DNA from 4 places in the Pseudomonas sp. GW821-FHT09C09 genome. Region 1 is predicted to be linked to each of the others. Evidence: predicted binding sites of a transcription regulator. Region 1 holds the regulator's gene; each other region holds the start of a gene.
The links. Region 1 encodes FliA, which starts transcription of late flagellar genes. Its sites were predicted from a motif close to CTAAAGTTTNNNNNNNNNNNGCCGNTAA; they were not measured.
Positions count from the first base shown of each region.

Region 2: a site for FliA is predicted at 3,200-3,227, ahead of AC07NR_RS16500 (methyl-accepting chemotaxis protein). Genes of this name have one in related genera too.
Region 3: a site for FliA is predicted at 2,071-2,098, ahead of AC07NR_RS06050 (methyl-accepting chemotaxis protein). Genes of this name have one in related genera too.
Region 4: a site for FliA is predicted at 3,092-3,119, ahead of AC07NR_RS11305 (methyl-accepting chemotaxis protein). Genes of this name have one in related genera too.

Region 1 covers NZ_JBWKPF010000001.1:118,403-123,497, reverse strand. Annotated here, with positions in the region: gene flhA (flagellar biosynthesis protein FlhA) at 1-371, shown strand, start outside; gene flhF (flagellar biosynthesis GTPase FlhF) at 383-1,723, shown strand; gene fleN (flagellar synthesis regulator FleN) at 1,837-2,667, shown strand; gene fliA (RNA polymerase sigma factor FliA) at 2,664-3,404, shown strand; gene AC07NR_RS00580 (chemotaxis response regulator CheY) at 3,572-3,943, shown strand; gene AC07NR_RS00575 (protein phosphatase CheZ) at 3,961-4,749, shown strand; gene AC07NR_RS00570 (chemotaxis protein CheA) at 4,789-5,095, shown strand, end outside.
Region 2 covers NZ_JBWKPF010000004.1:673,224-678,318, forward strand. Annotated here, with positions in the region: gene AC07NR_RS16490 (non-ribosomal peptide synthetase) at 1-653, shown strand, start outside; gene AC07NR_RS16495 (SRPBCC family protein) at 677-1,144, shown strand; gene AC07NR_RS16500 (methyl-accepting chemotaxis protein) at 1,204-3,084, opposite strand; gene AC07NR_RS16505 (sigma-70 family RNA polymerase sigma factor) at 3,396-3,896, shown strand; gene AC07NR_RS16510 (FecR domain-containing protein) at 3,896-4,906, shown strand; gene AC07NR_RS16515 (TonB-dependent siderophore receptor) at 4,994-5,095, shown strand, end outside.
Region 3 covers NZ_JBWKPF010000002.1:220,792-225,886, forward strand. Annotated here, with positions in the region: gene AC07NR_RS06050 (methyl-accepting chemotaxis protein) at 18-2,009, opposite strand; gene AC07NR_RS06055 (hypothetical protein) at 2,385-2,921, shown strand; gene AC07NR_RS06060 (GNAT family N-acetyltransferase) at 2,959-3,879, opposite strand; gene AC07NR_RS06065 (phenylacetate--CoA ligase family protein) at 3,879-5,095, opposite strand, start outside.
Region 4 covers NZ_JBWKPF010000003.1:351,333-356,427, reverse strand. Annotated here, with positions in the region: gene AC07NR_RS11310 (YifB family Mg chelatase-like AAA ATPase) at 1-905, shown strand, start outside; gene AC07NR_RS11305 (methyl-accepting chemotaxis protein) at 1,011-2,987, opposite strand; gene AC07NR_RS11300 (LysR substrate-binding domain-containing protein) at 3,170-4,090, opposite strand; gene AC07NR_RS11295 (NorM family multidrug efflux MATE transporter) at 4,248-5,095, shown strand, end outside.

The sequences.
Region 1 (5,095 bases):
TGCGGGTTGGCGTATCCCGTGCAATCGTCCAAAGCATTGTAGGGACTGAGTCCGAGCTGCCAGTCATCACGCTGGAGCCAAGGTTGGAACAAATATTGCTCAATAGTCTGCAGAAGGCAGGACAAGGCTCGGAAGAGGGCGTTCTGCTGGAGCCAAGCATGGCCGAGAAGCTGCAACGTTCGCTCATCGAAGCGGCGCAGCGTCAGGAAATGCAAGGTCAGCCGGTGATCCTGTTGGTAGCAGGCCCGGTTCGCGCGATGCTCTCGCGCTTTGGTCGCCTGGCAGTTCCCGGACTGCATGTGCTGGCCTACCAGGAAATTCCGGACAACAAGCAAGTGACCATCGTTGCGACAGTAGGGCCCAACGGCTGAGGTAGTGGTTTATGCAAGTTAAGCGTTTTTTCGCCGCCGATATGCGTCAGGCCATGAAGCTGGTTCGTGATGAGCTGGGCGCTGATGCCGCCATCATTGGCAACCGCCGCATTGCCGGCGGCGTCGAGCTGACGGCGGCGCTGGATTACAAACTCTCGGCGCTGGCGCCACGGGTTCCGAACATGGAACTCGAAGACGAGCTGCGCAAGACCCAGTCGCGCATCGTCACTGCCCAGGCCGAACTGAGCATGCGTGGTGAGGCCGACGGCAACACCAATCGCCAGTTGTTCTCCGGTCTGCCATTGACCGCCGGCCTGCCGTTGACGGCTGCCGAGCCTCTGACAGAGCCGACGTACGCCGCACCGGCCCGTCCAGCCCCGGCACCTGCGCCGGCTGCCGCTGGAGTCGATCCGCGTGCGCTGGATTCGATGCGTTTCGAACTCAACAGCCTGCGCGAGCTGATGGAAGTGCAGCTCGGCACCCTGGCCTGGAATCAGCTGCAAGGCAGCCGTCCGGCTCAGGCGAATCTGTATCGTCGTCTGCAGCGCATCGGCCTGTCCGGCCCGTTGTCCCGCGATTTGCTGGCGCTGACCAGCGATATCGAAGAACCTCGTCAGGCCTGGCGCATGCTGCTCGCGCATCTGGCGCGGATGATCGCCACGCCGGAAGTCGAGCCGCTGGAAGAGGGCGGTGTGATTGCCATGGTCGGCCCGGCCGGTATGGGCAAGACCACCACCCTGGCCAAACTGGCCGCCCGTTACGTGCTCAAGTACGGCGCGCAGAACATTGCGCTGGTGAGCATGGACAGTTTCCGCATCGGCGCTCAGGAACAGTTGAAAACCCTGGGCCGGATCCTCAATGTGTCGGTGACCCACGTCGACCCGGGCCAGTCCCTGGTGCAGGCGCTGGATCCACTGCTGCGCAAACGCGTGGTGCTGATCGATACCGCCGGCCTCCAGGCCAGCGATCCGGCACTGCGCATGCAGCTGGAAAGCCTGGCCGGTCGTGGCATTCGGTCGAAAAATTATCTGGTGCTGGCAACCACCAGCCAGAAACAGGTTCTAACCGCCGCTTATCACAGTTACAAGCGTTGCGGGCTCGCCGGGTGCATCCTGACTAAACTGGATGAGACGGCCAGCCTTGGCGAAGTGCTGAGCCTGGCGATCAGTCATGAACTGCCGGTCGCCTACCTGACCGATGGCCCACGGATTCCGGATGATCTGCATCTGCCGCGCCGTCATCAATTGGTCAGCCGCGCCGTCAGCGTGCAAATGCAGGAAGAACCCAGCGAAGAAGCCATGGCTGACATGTTCGCTGATATCTACCACAGCCCGACCAAGCAGGTTGGCTGAGGTAATGAACAGTTTTTGTACCTACATCGATGGTCTGCCACGCATTGTTCCGGTTGTGAACGCGCAGCCAGTAATGTGGCCTCCGTCTATGCAAGACAAGGTAAAGAAATAACATGGGCAGCATGCATCCCGTACAGGTGATCGCGGTGACCGGCGGCAAAGGTGGCGTCGGCAAGACTAACGTGTCAGTGAACTTGTCCCTGGCGCTGGCAGAGCTTGGCCGTCGGGTCATGCTGCTGGATGCCGACCTGGGTCTGGCGAACGTCGACGTTCTGCTGGGCCTGACGCCCAAACGTACTTTGGCCGATGTGATCGAGGGCCGCTGCGAGCTGCGCGACGTGCTGTTGCAAGGTCCCGGCGGGATCCGCATCGTGCCGGCCGCTTCCGGCACGCAAAGCATGGTTCACCTGAGCCCGGCCCAGCATGCCGGTCTGATTCAGGCATTCAGTGACATCGGCGACAATCTCGACGTACTCGTGATCGACACCGCTGCGGGTATTGGTGACTCGGTAGTCAGTTTCGTTCGCGCGGCGCAAGAAGTGTTGCTGGTGGTCTGCGACGAGCCGACCTCGATCACCGACGCCTACGCGCTGATCAAGCTGCTCAACCGCGATTACGGCATGAACCGCTTCCGCGTCCTGGCCAACATGGCCCAGAGCCCGCAGGAAGGTCGCAACCTGTTCGCGAAGTTGACCAAGGTCACGGATCGCTTCCTTGACGTCGCCTTACAATACGTCGGTGCGGTGCCTTACGACGAAAGCGTGCGCAAGGCGGTGCAGAAGCAGCGTGCGGTCTATGAAGCCTTCCCGCGTTCCAAGTGCGCACTGGCATTCAAGGCGATCGCGCAAAAGGTCGACACCTGGCCGCTGCCCGCCAACCCGCGCGGCCATCTCGAATTTTTCGTCGAGCGCCTCGTGCAGCAAACGGCAGGACCTGTGCTATGACCGCCAGCGGTATGAACCTTTACAAAAAGTCGGCGCGTGACGCGCAGTACGAGCTGATCGAGCGTTACGCGCCACTGGTCAAACGCATCGCCTACCACTTGCTGGCGCGGTTGCCGGCCAGTGTGCAGGTCGAAGACCTGATTCAGGCCGGGATGATCGGCCTGCTCGAAGTCTCGACCAAATACGACGCCAGCAAGGGCGCCAGTTTCGAAACGTACGCGGGCATCCGGATCCGCGGCGCGATGCTCGATGAAGTACGCAAGGGGGACTGGGCACCGCGCTCGGTTCACCGCAATACCCGTATGGTCAGCGACGCGATTCGCTCGATTGAAGCTAAAACCGGCCGTGACGCTAAAGATCACGAGGTTGCGGCCGAACTCCAGTTGAGTCTCGACGATTACTACGGGATTTTGAACGACACCCTGGGCAGCCGACTGTTCAGTTTCGACGACCTGTTGCAGGACGGCGAACACGAAGGGCTGCACGAGGATGGCGCCAGTGCTCATCTTGAGCCGTCACGCGATCTGGAAGATGAACGCTTCCAGGCGGCGCTGGCGGACGCGATTGCCAATTTGCCGGAGCGTGAGCGACTGGTGTTGGCGCTGTACTACGACGAAGAGCTGAACCTCAAGGAAATCGGTGAAGTCCTTGGCGTCAGTGAATCGCGGGTCAGCCAGTTACACAGCCAGTGCGCGGCCCGCTTGCGGGGGCGTTTGGGGGAGTGGCGAGCGCGCTGAAGGCAGTGTGGGGACACTGCGAACGAGGCTGGTGCGGTGGTGAACGGCACCGGTCTTGCTCTGTTGTGCTCCAGACAGTCATCGAGTGCTTTGCCGGATTGATTGAAATGGCGCGTCCAGGTGCTGGACGCGTTTAAGACTGCTTGGAGGTCGAATTGAACAAAGACATGAAAATCCTCATCGTTGATGACTTCTCAACGATGCGGCGGATCATCAAGAACCTGTTGCGTGACCTCGGGTTCACCAACACCGTTGAAGCCGACGATGGCACCACCGCCATTCCGGTGCTCAACAGCGGCAGCATCGACTTTCTGGTGACCGACTGGAACATGCCCGGCATGACCGGTATCGACCTGCTGCGTCACGTGCGCGCCGATGAAAAGCTCAAGCACCTGCCGGTGCTGATGGTGACCGCTGAAGCCAAGCGCGAGCAGATCATCGAAGCGGCCCAGGCCGGCGTTAACGGCTACGTGGTCAAACCTTTCACGGCTCAGGCGCTGAAAGAAAAAATCGAGAAGATTTTCGAACGCATCGGCTGATGACGCGCGGGGGAGCTATGGAGCATAAAGAATCTTCACAGGGCGACTTCGAGTCGACGCTGAAAAAACACGCGGTCGAACTGGTCGAAAGCCTTGAAAAAGGCAGGTTCGGCGACGCTGTGCAACTGATCCATGAGCTCAATCAGACCCGTGACCGTGGCCTGTACCAGGAAGTCGGCAAGCTCACGCGCGAACTGCACAGTGCAATCGTCAACTTCCAGATCGACCCGCACATGCCGCAGGCCGAGGAAGTGTCGCAGATCACTGATGCGACCGAGCGCCTGGGCTATGTGGTCAAGCTGACCGAAGCTGCGGCCAACCGCACCATGGATCTGGTGGAAAGCGCCACGCCGGTGGTCAATGGTCTGGCTGATGAAGCCCAGGCGTTGAGTGCCGACTGGGGACGTTTCATGCGCCGCGAAGTCGGGGCTGAAGAGTTCCGCGAACTGGCGCGTCGGGTCGACGGTTTTCTGTCACGCAGCAGCGCGGACAACCGCGCGGTGTCGAGCAACCTCAACGACATCCTGCTGGCCCAGGATTACCAGGACCTCACCGGTCAGGTGATCAAGCGCGTGACCCAACTGGTCACCGAAGTCGAAAGCAATTTGCTCAAACTCGTCCTTATGGCCAGTCAGGTTGACCGCTTTGCGGGCATCGAACATGACCGTGCGGCGATGCTCGCTGAAAAAGATCCACAAAAACATCTCTCGCAGGGTGAAGGTCCGCAGATTCATGCCGATAAACGAGAAGACGTTGTGTCCGGTCAGGACGATGTGGACGATTTGCTATCCAGCCTTGGATTTTGAGTTTTTTTGGGTTTTTAGACCTGTAGGAGCACCCCATTAATGAGCTTCGGCGCCGATGAAGAGATCCTTCAGGATTTCCTGGTTGAGGCCGGCGAGATTCTTGAGCAACTGTCCGAACAACTGGTCGAGCTGGAAAGCCGCCCGGATGACGCAGATCTGCTCAACGCAATTTTTCGCGGTTTCCACACTGTAAAAGGGGGCGCCGGCTTCCTTCAGCTCAATGAGCTGGTGGAGTGCTGTCACATCGCCGAAAACGTGTTCGACATCCTGCGCAAGGGTGAACGTCGCGTAGATGCAGAACTGATGGACGTGGTGCTCGAAGCGCTGGACGCGGTGAACAGCATGT
Region 2 (5,095 bases), on a different contig from region 1:
ACGACGCGGGCCGGGTGCTGGAGTTGCCCGCCGCACCGACACCGCCGATCTACATCCGCAACGGCTACAACCTGTCGAAATGGGTCGGCGAACGCATCCTCGAACGGGCGCGGGAACGCGGGGTGCGGGTCAATCTGTATCGACCCGGCAACATCAGTTTCAACAGCCTCAGCGGCGTCTGCCAACCGCACAAGAACCGTTTGATGCTGATGCTCAAGGGCTCGATCCAGCTCGGTCAGGTGCCGGCCTTCGCGCTGAACTTCGACCTGATGCCGGTGGACTTTCTTGCCCGTTTCATCGCCTTCCATGCCAGCCGTTATTCGCCCGAACGGGCGGTGTTCAACCTGCACAACCCGGAGCCTCTGAGCTGGGATGCCTACGTTGCATCGTTCCGCGAAACCGGCAGCGAGTTTTCGCTGGTCAGCGTTGCCGACTGGCAACAGCAACTGGGTCGGGTTGATGCCGACAACGCGCTGTTCGGCGTACTCGGTTTCTACCTCAACGGCTTTGAGGAAGACATCGGCGACATCTCCCTGATCGGCCACGCCAACGCCCAGGCCGGAGTGCAACAGATGGGCGCGCACTACCCGGAAAAATCCCCGGCGCTGCTGCGTCGCGGCTGCGACTACCTGAAAGAAATCAACTTCATCTGACTCATCAAACAAGGAGCAACATCATGAGCAATCTGCAACCCGACACCCTGATCAAAAACCCTCACGGCTGCCACGTGGTGTCTTCGGTGGAAGTGCCGGTGGACGCCAAACAGGTGTGGGCGGTGGTCGGAAAATTCGACGGCTTCGACCGTTTCATCCCAGCGCTGTCGCACATCGAAATGACCGGCGAAGGCGTGTCTTCCCTGCGCAAGAAATTCTTCAAGGATGGCAACGTCGTGGTCGAGCAACTCAACTCCCGGGACGACCAGGCGCTGAGCATGACCTGGACCACGATCTACAACACCCTGGGCGTGGCCAATCTGTGGGCGGCGATGAATGTGGAATCGCTGGGCGCGGGCAAGTCGCGGGCGACCTGGACGATCATTGCCGAGCCGGCCAGCGGCGGGCCCGAGGCGCTGTCGGGGTTCAAGGATTTCGTCCAGGGATTTGCCGATGATGCGATGGGCAATGTGCTGAAGCTGTTTGTGTAAGGCATGAAAAAGCCCGCTGCGGATCACTCCGCAGCGGGCTGTTTTTTGACCGCAGGCGATCAGATCTTGAAGCTGTCGACCAGTTGTTTCAAACGGTTGGCCTGCTGCGACAACGCATCGCAATCCTTCAACGTTTCATTGAGGTTGGCCACGCTCTGCTGGTTCAGCAGGTTGATCTGGTTGACGTCGACGTTGAGGGTTTCCACCACGGCGGTCTGCTCTTCGGTAGCCGCGGCCACCGACTGGTTCATGCCGTCGATTTCGCCGATGCGCTGGGTCACGCTGACCAGGCGCAGACCAGCCTGATTCGCCACTTCAACACTCTCTTCGCTGGACGCCTGACTGGCGTTCATGGTGGTCACCGCTTCACGGGAACCGACCTGCAGCGAGGTGATCATCTTGTGGATTTCTTCCGCCGATTCCTGGGTACGGTGAGCGAGGTTGCGCACCTCGTCCGCCACCACCGCAAAACCGCGTCCGGCTTCACCGGCACGGGCCGCTTCGATGGCCGCGTTGAGCGCCAGCAGGTTGGTCTGTTGGGAGATGCCTTTGATCACGTCGAGAATGTGGCCGATGTTGTCGGTGCTCGCATTCAGGGTTTCGATCTGGGTGCACGACAGGCTGATCTTCTGCGACAGCTCGGTCATCGCCTGAATCGTCTGCTCGACCACCTGACGACCGTCATCGGCCTGCTCGCTCGCGCCGCTGGCGTGTTGCGAAGCGTCGGCGGCGTTGCGGGCGATTTCCTGGGTGGCGGCACCCAACTGATTGATCGCGGCCGCCACGCTGTTGGTGCGTGCACTTTGCTCGTCGGAACCGATGATCGAGGCGTTGGACGATGCCATCACCCGTTGCGACAGGTCGTGTACATGACGAGTCGCGGAAGACACTTCGGAAATGGACGCGTGAATCCGCTCCACGAACTGGTTGAACGAACTGCCCAGCTCGCCGAACTCATCCTTGCTTTCCACTACCAGACGACGGGTCAGGTCACCTTCACCCTGAGCGATGTCCTGCATCGCGCGGCCCATGGTAATCAGCGGACGCATCAGCACGGTGATCAACAGGCTCAGGAAGACTGCAATCGCACCCACTGCAACGAACATTGCGATCAGTGCCGAAGTACGGAACTGGCTGAGCGCAGCGTAGGCCTTGTCGCGGTCGATCGACAGACCGATGTACCACTCGGCATTCGGCAGGCCGGTGACCGGGGTGAACGACAGGATGCGCTCCTGGCCGTTGAGCACCACGTTCTGGTTGCCCTTCTGGATGCGCACATCGGCGTTCGGGTAGATGTCCTTGAGGTTCTTCATCACCTGGTCTTTGTCCGGGCTGACGATCACCTGACCGTCACCGCTGACCAGGAATGCGTGGCCCAGGCCACCGAAGTCCACCGAGTTGATGATCTTCACAAGGGTTTCCAGACTCAGGTCACCGCCCACCACACCAAGCAGCTCGCCGTTCTTTTTCACCGGCATGGCGATGGTCACCACCAGACCGCCAACGGCGGCCATGTATGGCGGGGTCAGCATGGTCTGGTCAGCGGCCACGGCCTGCTTGTACCACGGGCGCTGACGCGGGTCGTAGCCGTCCGGCATCTTCGCGTCAGGGCGCTGGGTGAACACACCGTTGGCCTGGCCGACGTAGGTGAACTGGAAGTTCGAGGTGAAGGCCGGTTGATCGACCAGCCCCGGGAAATCGGCGTTCTTGCCCTGATGAGCGACGTTCTGCGCGAGGTTTTCCAGTACCAGAATCCGTCCGCTCATCCAGTTCTGCACACTGCTGGCGGTCAGATCGCCGGCCTGCTGGACGGAGGACTGCAGGTTCTGACGAATGGTATTTCGCTGCAGATAGTCGTTGTACAAAGTGAACAGCGCGAACGCCAGGACCACGACGCCCGAGGCGGCCAACAGGATTTTATGGCTGAACTTGAGATTCATTTCATGGGACTTCTTATGCCAAAAGTGGGGATGCGTTCCGGATGCAACATTCCATGTACAGCGCAGGCAGCGTTCTGATGGCTGCTCTACTTTGGTGCACGCATGTCTCACCAGTCTGTCGGCACGATTCGGAGAAAACTTAGCGTTTTGTAGGAAATGGACGGCATTTCTGCCAGCTTCCCGCCGAACGGCGTGCCAGAGCGTTCGCCTGGCATTTTTTGATGACTGTTTTGCAGCGTCGGTTGCAAATTCTGTAACCCTTGCTGACAATGCGACTAATTATCATTTGTGACGTCCGGGCTGTCGCGTTCATGTCCTCACCTGAGTTTGCAGTACAGGCGCTTTACAGTCGTCATCACGGCTGGCTCAACGGCTGGTTGCGCGCGCGGCTGGGCAATGCGGCCGATGCGGCGGATCTGGCCCAGGACACTTTCGTTCGCCTGCTGCAACGCACCGAGCGTCTCGAACTCAAGGCGCCCCGCGCGTTCCTGCGCACCATCGCTCGCGGTCTGGTCATCGACCATTGGCGTCGCGAAGAAATCGAACGCGCCTACCTGGAAACCATCGCTCACTTGCCCGAAGCCGAAACACCCAGCGCTGAAGCCCGCGCGCTGGTGATTGAGCTGCTGGAAAGCATTGCCCGCATGCTTGAGGGACTGAAGCCCAAAGTGCGTCAGGCATTTCTGCTGGCGCAGTGCGAAGGTTTGACCCACAAGCAGATCGCCGAGCAGATGGGTCTGTCCTTGCGCTCGGTGGAGCGCTACGTCGCCGATGCGCTGTATCACTGCTACGTGCTGCGGTACGAAAGCTGATGCCGGTGGATAACCTGTCAATCGCCCGAAGCGCCGAGCCACAGCAGAAAGTGGTCAAACAGGCGATCCACTGGCTGCTGCGCCTGCGCAACAATCATGGCAATTCGCGCTTGAGCCACCAATGCGAACAGTGGCGCGCCGAACACCACGATCACGAACTGGCCTGGCAGCGGGTGCAATCGCTGCAAAACGAATTGACCCACAACCTGCGTGCCGTGCCAGGCGCACAAGTGGCATTCAATACATTGGAGAACAGTGCGCAGGGCCTCGGACGCCGCCAGGCGTTGAAACTGCTGTCCGGTGCGTTGTTGATGGGCTCCGCCGCATGGCTGGCCAGAGATACGTCGGCCTGGCAGCAATGGAGCGCCGACTACGCCACCGCCACCGGCGAACGTCGTGGATTCCAGTTGCCTGACGGCACGCGGATCGAACTGAACACGGCCAGCGCCGTGGACCTCGATTACACGGCGCAACAGCGGCTGATCAAACTGACTCGGGGCGAGATCATCGTGACCTGCGGCGCCGGCGGAGGTTCGGTGGTCGATCGACCGCTGCGAGTGCAAAGCCGTCATGGCACCTATGAGCCGTTCGACGCGCGCTTCATCCTGCGTCAGGAAGGTGATTGCACGCGCCTGAGCGTCACCAGTGGCCGGGTCGCGATTCTTTTGCCGCGGACGAGTGCTGGCGCTTCCACCGAGGTGCTTGCCGGTCAGAGTTATTTGATCGACCACCATCAGGCGCGCCCTGCTCCGCCGCTGGACATGGATGCCGGCGCCTGGATCGACGGGCTGATCGTGACGCGCAATATGCGCCTGGGCGACTTCCTCAAAGAGGTTGGTCGCTATCGTCCAGGCTTCTTGGGTTGTGCTCCACAAGTCGCCGATCTGCGTTTGTCTGGCGTGTTCCGCCTCGATGACACCGACAAGCTGCTGGCGATCCTGCCGCAGACACTGCAGGTGCAATTGCGCTATCGCACCCGCTGGTGGGTAACGCTGGAACGAGCAGTCTGAAATTTTTTTGGCGGGTTTTCATGGCAAGGCCGGCTTAGTCAGTAAGCACTTCAACTCAGCCTTCGCGACTTGCCACGGAAACCTACAATGACTGCGCGCGTTACCTGTAAGAACCCTCTGAATTTCACCGTCGAATCGGGCCTTCTGCGCCACGCCGTTCGTGCCGCGTTGTTCTCCACGGCACTGGGC
Region 3 (5,095 bases), on a different contig from region 1:
GCAAGATGACAAATCCGTCAGCTGACCTTGAACCGCCCCATGATCGCACTCACCCGGCTGTTGGCTTCCAGCAACTGGCGGGTATTGGTTTCACTGGCCTGGCCGCTTTGCACCAGCTCATCCACCATATGGCGGATCTGCACCATGCTGCGGTTGATCTCTTCGGTGACAGCGCTCTGCTGTTCGGCGGCGGTGGCGATCTGGGCGCTGAGGCTGTTGATATGGCTGACGGAACCGGCCATGTCATCGAGTCCGGTGGTGACGCGTGCGGTGGCGTCGGCGGCAGACTGGCAACTGGCCTGGGTGTTTTCCATGGCGCTGACCGACGAGCTCACACCCTGCGTCAGGCGGGCCAGCATTTCGTTGATCTCCGAGGTGCTGGCCTGGGTCCGGGCGGCGAGGGCGCGTACCTCATCGGCAACCACTGCAAAACCGCGACCCTGCTCACCGGCCCGGGCGGCTTCGATGGCGGCGTTCAGCGCCAGCAGGTTGGTCTGGCCGGCGATGGCACCGATCACACCGAGGATCTCGGTAATGCGTTGGGCGTCCTGCTGCATGTTTTCGACTTTGTGGGTAGCACTGGCCACTTCGTCGATCAACGCCACGACGCTGCTGGTCGCTTCTCCGACTACCACCCGCGAACGGTCGGCGTTTTCGTTGGCACGCTGGGTAAACGCAGCGGTTTCGGCAGCATTCTGCGCAACGCTTTCGGCGGTCGAACTCATCTCGTTGATGGCGGTGACGGTCTGGTCGGTTTCCGAGGCATGGCGCAGCAGGATCTGGCTGGTGTGCGCCGAGGTGCGTTGCAGGTTGTCGAGGCTCGAAGCCATGGCTCCGGTGGCCTGGGTGACTTCGCCGATCATGTTCTGCAGATAGGCGATGAAAGTATTGACGGAGTGACCGATCGCGCCGAGCTCGTCTTCGGCACGGATGGTGATGCGGCGGGTCAGGTCGGCATCGCCGCTGGACAGCGAATCAATGTTGGCCTTGAGCGCTTTCATGCGCGCAACCAGTTGGCGAATCGCGTAGACCTGCAACAGCACCAGCAGGATCACCAGCGGAATCTGCAACAGGCTCAGGCTGCTCAGTACGTCGTCACGTTGCGCGGTGAGCATTTTGGTCGGCAGTGCAGTGGCGAGGAACCACGGCGTGCCTTCGATCGGGCGCATGAAGAAGGTGCTGGCTTCACCGTTGTTGTCGAATTCGACGCGCTGGGCCTGATCACGTTGTTGCAAGCCAGCTTTTACCTGACTGGCGAACGGTGAACTGCCGGCCAGTTCGCTGATGTTTTTCAGCACGATCGGGCCGTTGATGCGTGAGCTGTTGCTGATGATCTTGCCGTCGGCCTCGACGATCAGCATTTCGGCGTTGAGGTCTTTTTCCTTGCGCGCCACCAGGTCGTTGAAAAAACCCAGGGTCACGTCGATGGTCGATACGCCCCAGGCGCTGCCGTTTTTCTGGATGGCCATGGCGCAGTTGGTGCGCGGTTCGGCGCTCGCATCATCTTTATAGGCAGCGGCCCAGGCGCATTGGCTGCGCGGGGTCTGCATACCGCCCTTGTACCAGCTCTGGTCGTAGTAGTTGGGGGCTGCGTCGCTGTTCCAGAAAGTATTCACGGCGAGCTTGCCGGAGCTGTCGCGGTGCCAGAACGTGCTGAACTTGTTGCGACCTGCCTCGCGCTGGCCGGGCAGTGGCCAGATACCGCCGCCAAATACTTTCAACTCGCCGTACTGATCCACCAGCCCCGGCAGCACCGTATCGATGGCGGCGCTGTCGAGCAGCGGGATGGTCTGAGTGATGCTGCGCTGCTGCGACTGAACCTTGTTCAGTTCGCCCTGGATCTGTTCGGCGACTTCTGCGATGCGATTGAGCACCACCTGTTCTTCGGTATGACGCAATTTCGGCGCAACCAGTTGGCTGATGCCTACCACGGTCAGGACTGACAACAACAGGATGAAAAGAACCAGAAACAGCGTATAGCGAGCCTGAATGGTACGGAATGCGGGCATGGAGACCGGTCCTTCGTTTCTTGTTAGGGGCGAGGAGTAAAGCAGTAGGGGGATCCCTTACATATCGTCGTTGCGAGGGGAAGCTTTAGGTACTTACGTACTAAAAAGTGCTGAAGCGAAAATCGGCAAGTAACAGACCGGACACATTCAAACTAACCAGCTCGTTCGTTAGAGTAAAAATTCGATTTATACCTGGCTGGATAAATGCCTTAAAGCCAATGGCTGCGGGAGTCCTGTGGGTTTGTATCGAGAATGTACGAAATTTGTAAAAAAGTGAAAAACAGATTGGTGCCATCGGTTTGCCGGCCGATACTCCGGGCAATTCAAGACGTTCCACAAGGATATTTTCATGTTCTTTCCGCAAGGAGCACGCTCATGACCGTTGGTTATACCGGCGCCTGGCAGCCCAAGGCAGGTTTGTTGGTCCGCGATAATTCGCCATCGAGCAAACCGGTTTCGCAGAGTGTCAAGGTCAAGCAAATGCTGGCGAAAGTCGGCAACGATCCGACCGTACTCAACACCCGGGAGATGGACAAGCAGGGGATCCACAAGAGCGTCAAGGGTTTCGACCCGGAAAACGTGACGCCCAAGCAACTGGGTAAACTGACTGACTTCCTGCGCAGTCGGGGACTCATTACGGATATCACGGCGATGACACTGCTCAATGCCGGTGACAAGTTCGATCGTTTCGGCATTCAGAAAGACCCGGACACCAAGTTCAATGCGCTGGAGTATTTCGCCACGCAACTGGACACGATCCAGAACAACAATCTGAAGGGCAACAAGTACGCCAACGGGCTGATTCCCGAGTACAAGAAAGCCATTTACGTGCTGCAAAGCCTGAAGGTCTATGGACAGGGCGGCGACCGTCCGCCTCCGCCGACTGACAAAGGTGTCAGCGCCAAGGCATGACCCTGCAACGAAAAGCCCCCGATAAGGGGCCTTTTCGTTAGTGCGCGACGCTCGCCATTTTCAATTGCAGGTCATCGTGCAGCCGCTGCATCTGCGGGCAAATCAAAGTCAGTGAGGGAGGTTTTGCGCCGCGAGAAAACAACGCCAGCCATCCTGCACCTCGTTCATCCGGCGCCAGTCCGCTGAACATGAAACCCGCCGATGTCAGCGCATGCAACGCGCTATCAAAACCTTTCGCCAGCCTCAGCCTGATTGAAATGAGCCAATGCGCCGGCAGCTCCTGCAACTGCTTGAGCAAACAGCCGTCCATTTTCCTGAAAGTCCCGTCATAACGATCCCACCGCTGTTCGAGATACACCGGTTCACCCACCCATGGCGCGGCCTTTTCCTGCGTTCCGAACACACTGCACATCTGCAGCATGAAGTCTCGGCAGCTGTCGGGCCATGCCAGGGCTGGAAGCGGCCGCCGGTTTCCATCGACAGGTGTGTAGCCGATGACGAGCGACTCCCGTGCCGCGGCGTCATGCGGAGACGGGACACCGTCGGGCAGCCATCCCGTATTGTGAAAGCCGAGGCGGCCTGCCATGCGCTGTGTGTAGGGGTGGCAGGTCACCTGTTTGATCGTCACACCCCGCAATCCCAGCGCCTGGGCATGGATCAACAGTTGGCGGCCCAGACGGGTGGCAATACTCTGACCCCGGGTTTGCGGGTCAACCACGCTGAGTGCCAGTTCTGCGAGTCGTGAGTCTTTGGCGCGAATCAATGTTGCGTGTCCCACCACATCATTTCCGGTTACCGCGACCAGCGAGTGCCAGCGGCCTTGCGCATGGTTGCGGTCAATCATGCAGGGCAGATAAACGTGGGCCTGGGCGTAGAGGTCGCCATAGATCTTGCGAAACAGCCTGCTCACGGCTTTTGCGTCGCTGTTGCGGTAGTTTCGCAGCGTTACGCTTTCCATCAGCGAAACTCCGCACGGGGACTGTTGTAGACACGCAGGTCCAGGACGCGCTGGCGCTTTCCGGAGCGTGGGTGGCGTGACAGGTCTTGAACCGTGCAACAGTCGATCCGTAAATCCAGAAGATGATCGGCGTTCAATTGCGAGATCAACGGATAGCGCTCGATCAACGCGCTGCGCAGCATCCGCTCTGATTCCGCCGAAGCGGGGTGCACGGCATCCGGAGCCCATCTCAGGGTCAGGATGTCTTTTGTCCCGGTCTGCTCGATCACCAGTTGCCAGTCCTCACTGCGGGTGATGTGTTGAACGGCATTGCCAATTTCATCAGGCAGTAACGTCAGAATGCCCACCCGGACTCGCTGGCTGTCGGCGCAACGGCCCATCAATGCGAATTTGCGTGCGGGGGTATGCTCAACCTCTCGCCAGCAGGCGCGGTCGCCGACCGGGTAGCGAAACAACGGCATCAACCGCCGGGTGAGATTGGTCATCACCAGGCGTCCGGTGCGATTGCATTCCTCGATCACTTCGCCGGTCTGCTCGTCGAGGATTTCCAGCATGCTGTGGCCCTGGGGCATTCGATGTTCACCCAATGCGCAGTCGGGATGACTGGCGCCGATGAAGCCGGCGTCGACACTGGCGTAACCCATGGAGGCAACCCGTACATTGGGGAATACCCGGCCGAGCAGTTGCAACTGTGCCGGGAACAGGCTTTCACCTGCGTAGAGCAGGGATTCGACGCACTCCAGCCGCCGTCCCTGGCGCTCCAGCCATGCGGCAAAGGACAAACAATTCGCGGGAACACCCGCCAGGACATTGATTCGATGCCGTGTTATCGCATCGGCCAGAACGGCCGGATCTACGTGACCGGTGAAAGGGAACTCCACGACACCCGGTTGTACATGGGCCAGGGCATCGTGGGTGAAGATGAAACTGGCATACAGATCGCCGACGAAAAACAGGTTGGCGACCCGGTCACCCTTGTTCAACCGACCCTTGAGGCTGCCTGCGAAATCTTCCACCAGCGTTTGCCATTCACGGCGCTCGAAAACCGACAATTTGCCATCGCCGGTCGTCCCGCCGGTTTTGAACACCAGTGCGTTATCCAGGCCTGCGGTCAGCACCGGCCAGTGGTCGAGGTCGTGGCTGCCTTTCCAGTACTGCGCAGGGTCAATGACCGGCAGTTCGGACAGCGAGGTTACCTGCTCGGGCACCTTGCTGA
Region 4 (5,095 bases), on a different contig from region 1:
AACTGGCCGCTAAACGAGCGCTGCTGATTGCCGCTGCCGGCGCCCACAACCTGCTGTTCAGCGGGCCGCCGGGGACGGGCAAGACGTTGCTGGCCAGTCGTTTGCCGGGGCTGCTGCCACCGCTGGCCGAGAGTGAGGCGCTGGAAGTGGCTGCGATTCAATCCGTCGCCAGCGGCACGCCGCTCACTCATTGGCCGCAACGCCCATTCCGCCAACCGCATCACTCGGCCTCCGGACCGGCACTGGTCGGTGGCAGCTCAAAACCGCAACCCGGCGAAATCACCCTCGCCCATCACGGTGTGCTGTTTCTCGATGAACTGCCGGAGTTTGATCGCAAGGTGCTGGAGGTTTTGCGCGAACCATTGGAATCCGGCTGCATCGTGATTGCCCGGGCCAAGGAACGGGTGCGGTTTCCCGCACGATTCCAGCTGGTGGCGGCGATGAATCCCTGCCCCTGTGGATATCTTGGCGAGCCAAGCGGCAAGTGCTCGTGTACACCGGACATGGTGCATCGCTATCGCAACAAGCTGTCGGGGCCGCTGCTGGATCGTATCGACTTGCATCTGACGGTGGCGCGAGAGGCCACAGCGTTGAACCCAGCGGTGAAACCGGGAGAGGACAGTGCCAGTGCGGCGGCGTTGGTCGCCGAGGCCCGCGAGCGGCAGCAAAAGCGCCAGGGTTGCGCCAATGCGTTTCTCGATTTGCCGGGACTGAAGAGGCACTGCAAGTTATCCACAGCCGATGAAACCTGGCTGGAAACGGCGTGCGAAAGGCTAACCCTGTCGCTGCGCTCGGCGCATCGGTTGCTCAAGGTGGCGCGGACGCTGGCGGATCTGGAAACGTGCGCGGATATCAATCGCGCGCATCTGGCCGAAGCGTTGCAGTATCGGCCGGCGACTCAGTAGGTACTGAGTTTTTGGAGAGCCCAAATGCAAGCAGGCTCGCTCTCACAGGACCAACACAGATCCTTTGGGAGCGAGCCTGCTCGCGATAGCTTTTTCAGAGACGCATCAGCGGAAGCGATCAACCTCGGAACGCAAATCCGCCGCCAGCTTCTCCAGCTCTTTAGCGGTTACCGCCAGATTGGAAACCACCTCACGCTGCTCACTGTTGGCCATCGCAATGCTCTGCAGATTGCTGCTGAGCAGCGTCGCGGTGCTGCTCTGCTCCTGAGTCGCGGTGGTGATCGCGGCGAACTGCTGACCCGCCGAGCGGCTCTGTTCATCGATCCGCGCCAGCGCCGAAGCGACGTTGGCATTGCGCGACAGTCCTTCCTGCATCAGCACGTTGCCCTGTTCCATGGTGCTGATGGCGTTACCGGTTTCCTGCTGGATGCTGTGGATCATCCCGGAGATTTCATCGGTCGCCTGGCGGGTGCGCGACGCCAGGTTGCGCACTTCGTCAGCCACCACGGCAAAGCCGCGACCCTGTTCACCGGCACGGGCCGCTTCGATGGCCGCGTTGAGCGCCAGCAGGTTGGTCTGTTCGGCAATCGAGGTGATCACGCTGACGATGCCGCCGATTTCCTGGGAGCGCTGACCAAGGGTGTTGATCACGCTTGCCGTGGTGTTCAGCGCGCCGGCAATTTGCTCCAGCGAGGAAGAGGCTTCTTCCATCGAGCTGCGACCGATCTGGGTCTGCTGGGCATTTTCCTGGGCCAGACGCTGGGTGTTGCCCATGTTGTCGGCAATGTTCAGCGAGGTTGCGGAAAACTCTTCAACCGCACCGGCCATGCTGGTGATTTCGCCGGACTGCTGCTCCATGCCTTCGTACGCGCCACCGGACAAACCGGACAGTGCCTGGGCACGGCTGTTAACCTCTTCCGAAGCGCGGCGGATGTGCTCGACCATGGTCGACAGCGCCTGGCTCATCTGGTTGAACGCGCGGGCCAACTGGCCGATTTCATCGTTGCTCGACACACTTAGACGCACGCTCAGATCACCAGCGCCCAAGGCTTCGGCCTGACGCACCAGATCACCCAGCGGCTGCAGCTTGCTGCGCAGCAGCCACACCGCAGAACCGACCGCGATCAGCATCGCCAGCAGACTGCCGATGGCCAACTGGAAGCCAACGCTCCAGGTCACCTCGCGGATCTCGGACTTCGGCATGCTCGCCACCACCGACCACGGTCCACCTTCGAACGGCACGGCAATGCTGTAGAAGTCTTCGGACTTATCGCTCCAGAACCGGCCCTTGCCCGGCGCTTTCGCCAGACCGTTGACCACCGGCACTGCTTGATCCGGATCCTGTACGCCCGCCGGCGCGACCAGCCATTTGTTCTGCTCGTCCAGCAGCGCCAGGGAACCGCTCTGGCCGATGCGGAAGCGCTTGAGGTTGTCGAACTGGGCGTTCTGCGCATCGGTGTAGTCGAAGCCGACGAACAACACCGCGATCACCTTGCCGCTGCTGTCACGCACCGGGGTGTACTGAGTCATGTAGGAACGATCGAACAGCAACGCACGGCCGACGTAGCCCTGCCCCGCCATCAACTTTGCGTAGGCCGGGTGCGCGTGATCGAGCAAGGTGCCGATGGCGCGGCTGCCGTCCTGTTTGGTCAGCGAGGTGCTGACCCGCACAAAGTCTTCGCCGCTGCGCACGAACAGCGTGGCAACGCCCGCCGTCATCTGCTTGAACTCGTCGACTTCCTTGAAGTTGTTGTTCAACACTTCGCTGCCCAGGTGCAGGCCCGGGGTCTGGGTGCCCGCCACGCTGACCGGCTCGTCCGGGTGAATGCTCAGGCCCGCGCTGAAGCGCTTCTCGAACAGCCCGCTCAGGCGCTGGGTGCTTTCACGCAGCGTGCCGTGGAAGGTGCTCAACTGGTCGGCGAGCAGACGGGCTTCGCTGGCCAGGTGTTCTTCACGGGTGGCGAGGTTGGCGGTGTCCAGCGAACGCAGGGCGAACACCGTACTGCCACTGATGACAACCGCCAGTATCACGGCGAGCGCAAGGCCCAGCTGCGAGGCGATCCGGGCGCGAGGTTGAGACATGGACAGCTCCTGGCCGAGTCTGCGGATCCTCCCTGATCGCGGCTCGGAAAAATTCTAATAATGGGGGTGATGCGCAGAACCGGCACGACGGTTCCACTTGGACGTATTCGGCGGTGAACGCGAATACTTGAGCGCACAGCAGGGTTATGGCCCGGGGCCGGCATTGTGGCGGCTCGAACGTTTCAGCTCAAGCGCGCGACCACCGGCAGTTCCATCGCTCGAACTTCGCCCTGAAGGAAATCACTGAGCCGGCGCAAACGTTCACCTCCCGGACGAGTCTTTGGCCACACCAGGTAGTAATTCAGGCCGCTGGCGACCGCCGTCGGCCACGGCAGACTCAAACGTCCTTGCGCCACATCCTCGGCCACCATCAGCAGATCGCCCATGGACACGCCATAACCCCGGGCCGCCGCGATCATCCCCAGTTCCAGGGTATCGAACACCTGTCCGCCCTTGAGTGATACCTGATCCGACAACCCCATGTGCTCCAGCCAGCTGCGCCAGTCGCGGCGATCCGGGGTCGGGTGCAGCAATTCGGTGGAGGCCAGTCGTGCCACATCCCAGGGCTGGTCATTGAGCAGGTTGGGGGCGCCTACCGGAATCAGCTCTTCCGGAAACAACAGGCTGGCCTCCCAGTCCGGCGGAAAATGCCCGTCGCTGAGCAGCACCGCGCAATCGAAAGGCTCGTTGTTGAAGTCCACCGAGTCCACGTCCATCCAGGCACTGGTCAGTTGCACTTCATTGCCCGGCTGCAAATGGCGGAAGCGACTGAGCCGCGCCAGCAACCAGCGCATGGTCAGGGTCGACGGGGCTTTCATGCGCAGGATGTCATCTTCGGCGCGCAAGGTATTGCAGGCCCGCTCAAGCGCCGCAAAGCCTTCACGGATGCCGGGTAACAGCAGGCGCGCCGACTCGGTCAGTTGCAGGTTGCGTCCGCTGCGGTGGAACAGCCGACAGGCGAAATGCTCTTCGAGCGTGCGGATGTGCCGGCTCACCGCACTTTGAGTGATCGACAACTCTTCGGCGGCGCGGGTGAACGAACTGTGCCGCGCCGCAGCTTCGAATGCACGCAGGGCATACAAGGGTGGAAGACGACGGGACATGCACAGCGCTCCAATGGCGGGATTGCGCCAACTTAGCAGAATTGCTTCTGGATGAGTTTTAATCATGCCACCCATCCTTTTTATCCCTTTGTGCAACCCGCGCCAAACCCTGAGAATCGACGGTCTCTTGCTCCCTCTTTTATAAGGATGTGAAACCATGCAGCGTCCTGTGCGTACCGAACTCTGGGCCATCCTGCGGCTGGCGGGGCCGTTGATCGCCTCGCAGTTGGCGCACATGTTGATGGTGCTGACCGACACCCTGATGATGGCCCGCCTCAGTCCCGAAGCACTCGCCGGCGGCGGGCTGGGCGCGGCCAGTTACTCGTTCGTGTCGATCTTCTGCATCGGCGTGATCGCGGCGGTCGGCACTCTGGTGGCGATCCGTCAGGGTGCCGGTGACATTATCGGTGCCGCGAAACTGACCCAGGCCGGCCTGTGGCTGGCGTGGCTGATGGCGCTGGGCGCCGGGTTGCTGTTGTGGAACCTGAAACCGGTGCTGTTGCTGTTCGGCCAGACCGAGACCAACGTCAACGCTGCCGGACAATTTCTGATCGCCCTGCCGTTTGCCCTGCCCGGCTACCTGAGCTTCATGGCCCTGCGCGGTTTCACCAGTGCCATCGGCCGGGCGACGCCGGTGATGGTCATCAGCCTCGCCGGCACGGTGGCCAACTTCCTGCTCAATTACGCGTTGATCACCGGCATGTTCGGCCTGCCGAAACTGGGGCTGACCGGTATCGGTCTTGTTACCGCGATTGTGGCCAACTGCATGGCGCTGGGGCTGGCGTGGCATATCCGCCGGCATCCGGCCTATGACGCTTACCCGCTGCGCGAGGGCCTGTCGCGGCCGAACCGGCAGTACCTGAAAGAACTCTGGCGCCTGGGCCTGCCGATTGGCGGAACCTACGCGGTGGAAGTCGGGCTGTTCGCCTTCGCGGCGCTGTGCATGGGCACCATGGGCAGCACCCAATTGGCGGCGCACCAGATTGCCCTGCAAATCGTCTCGGT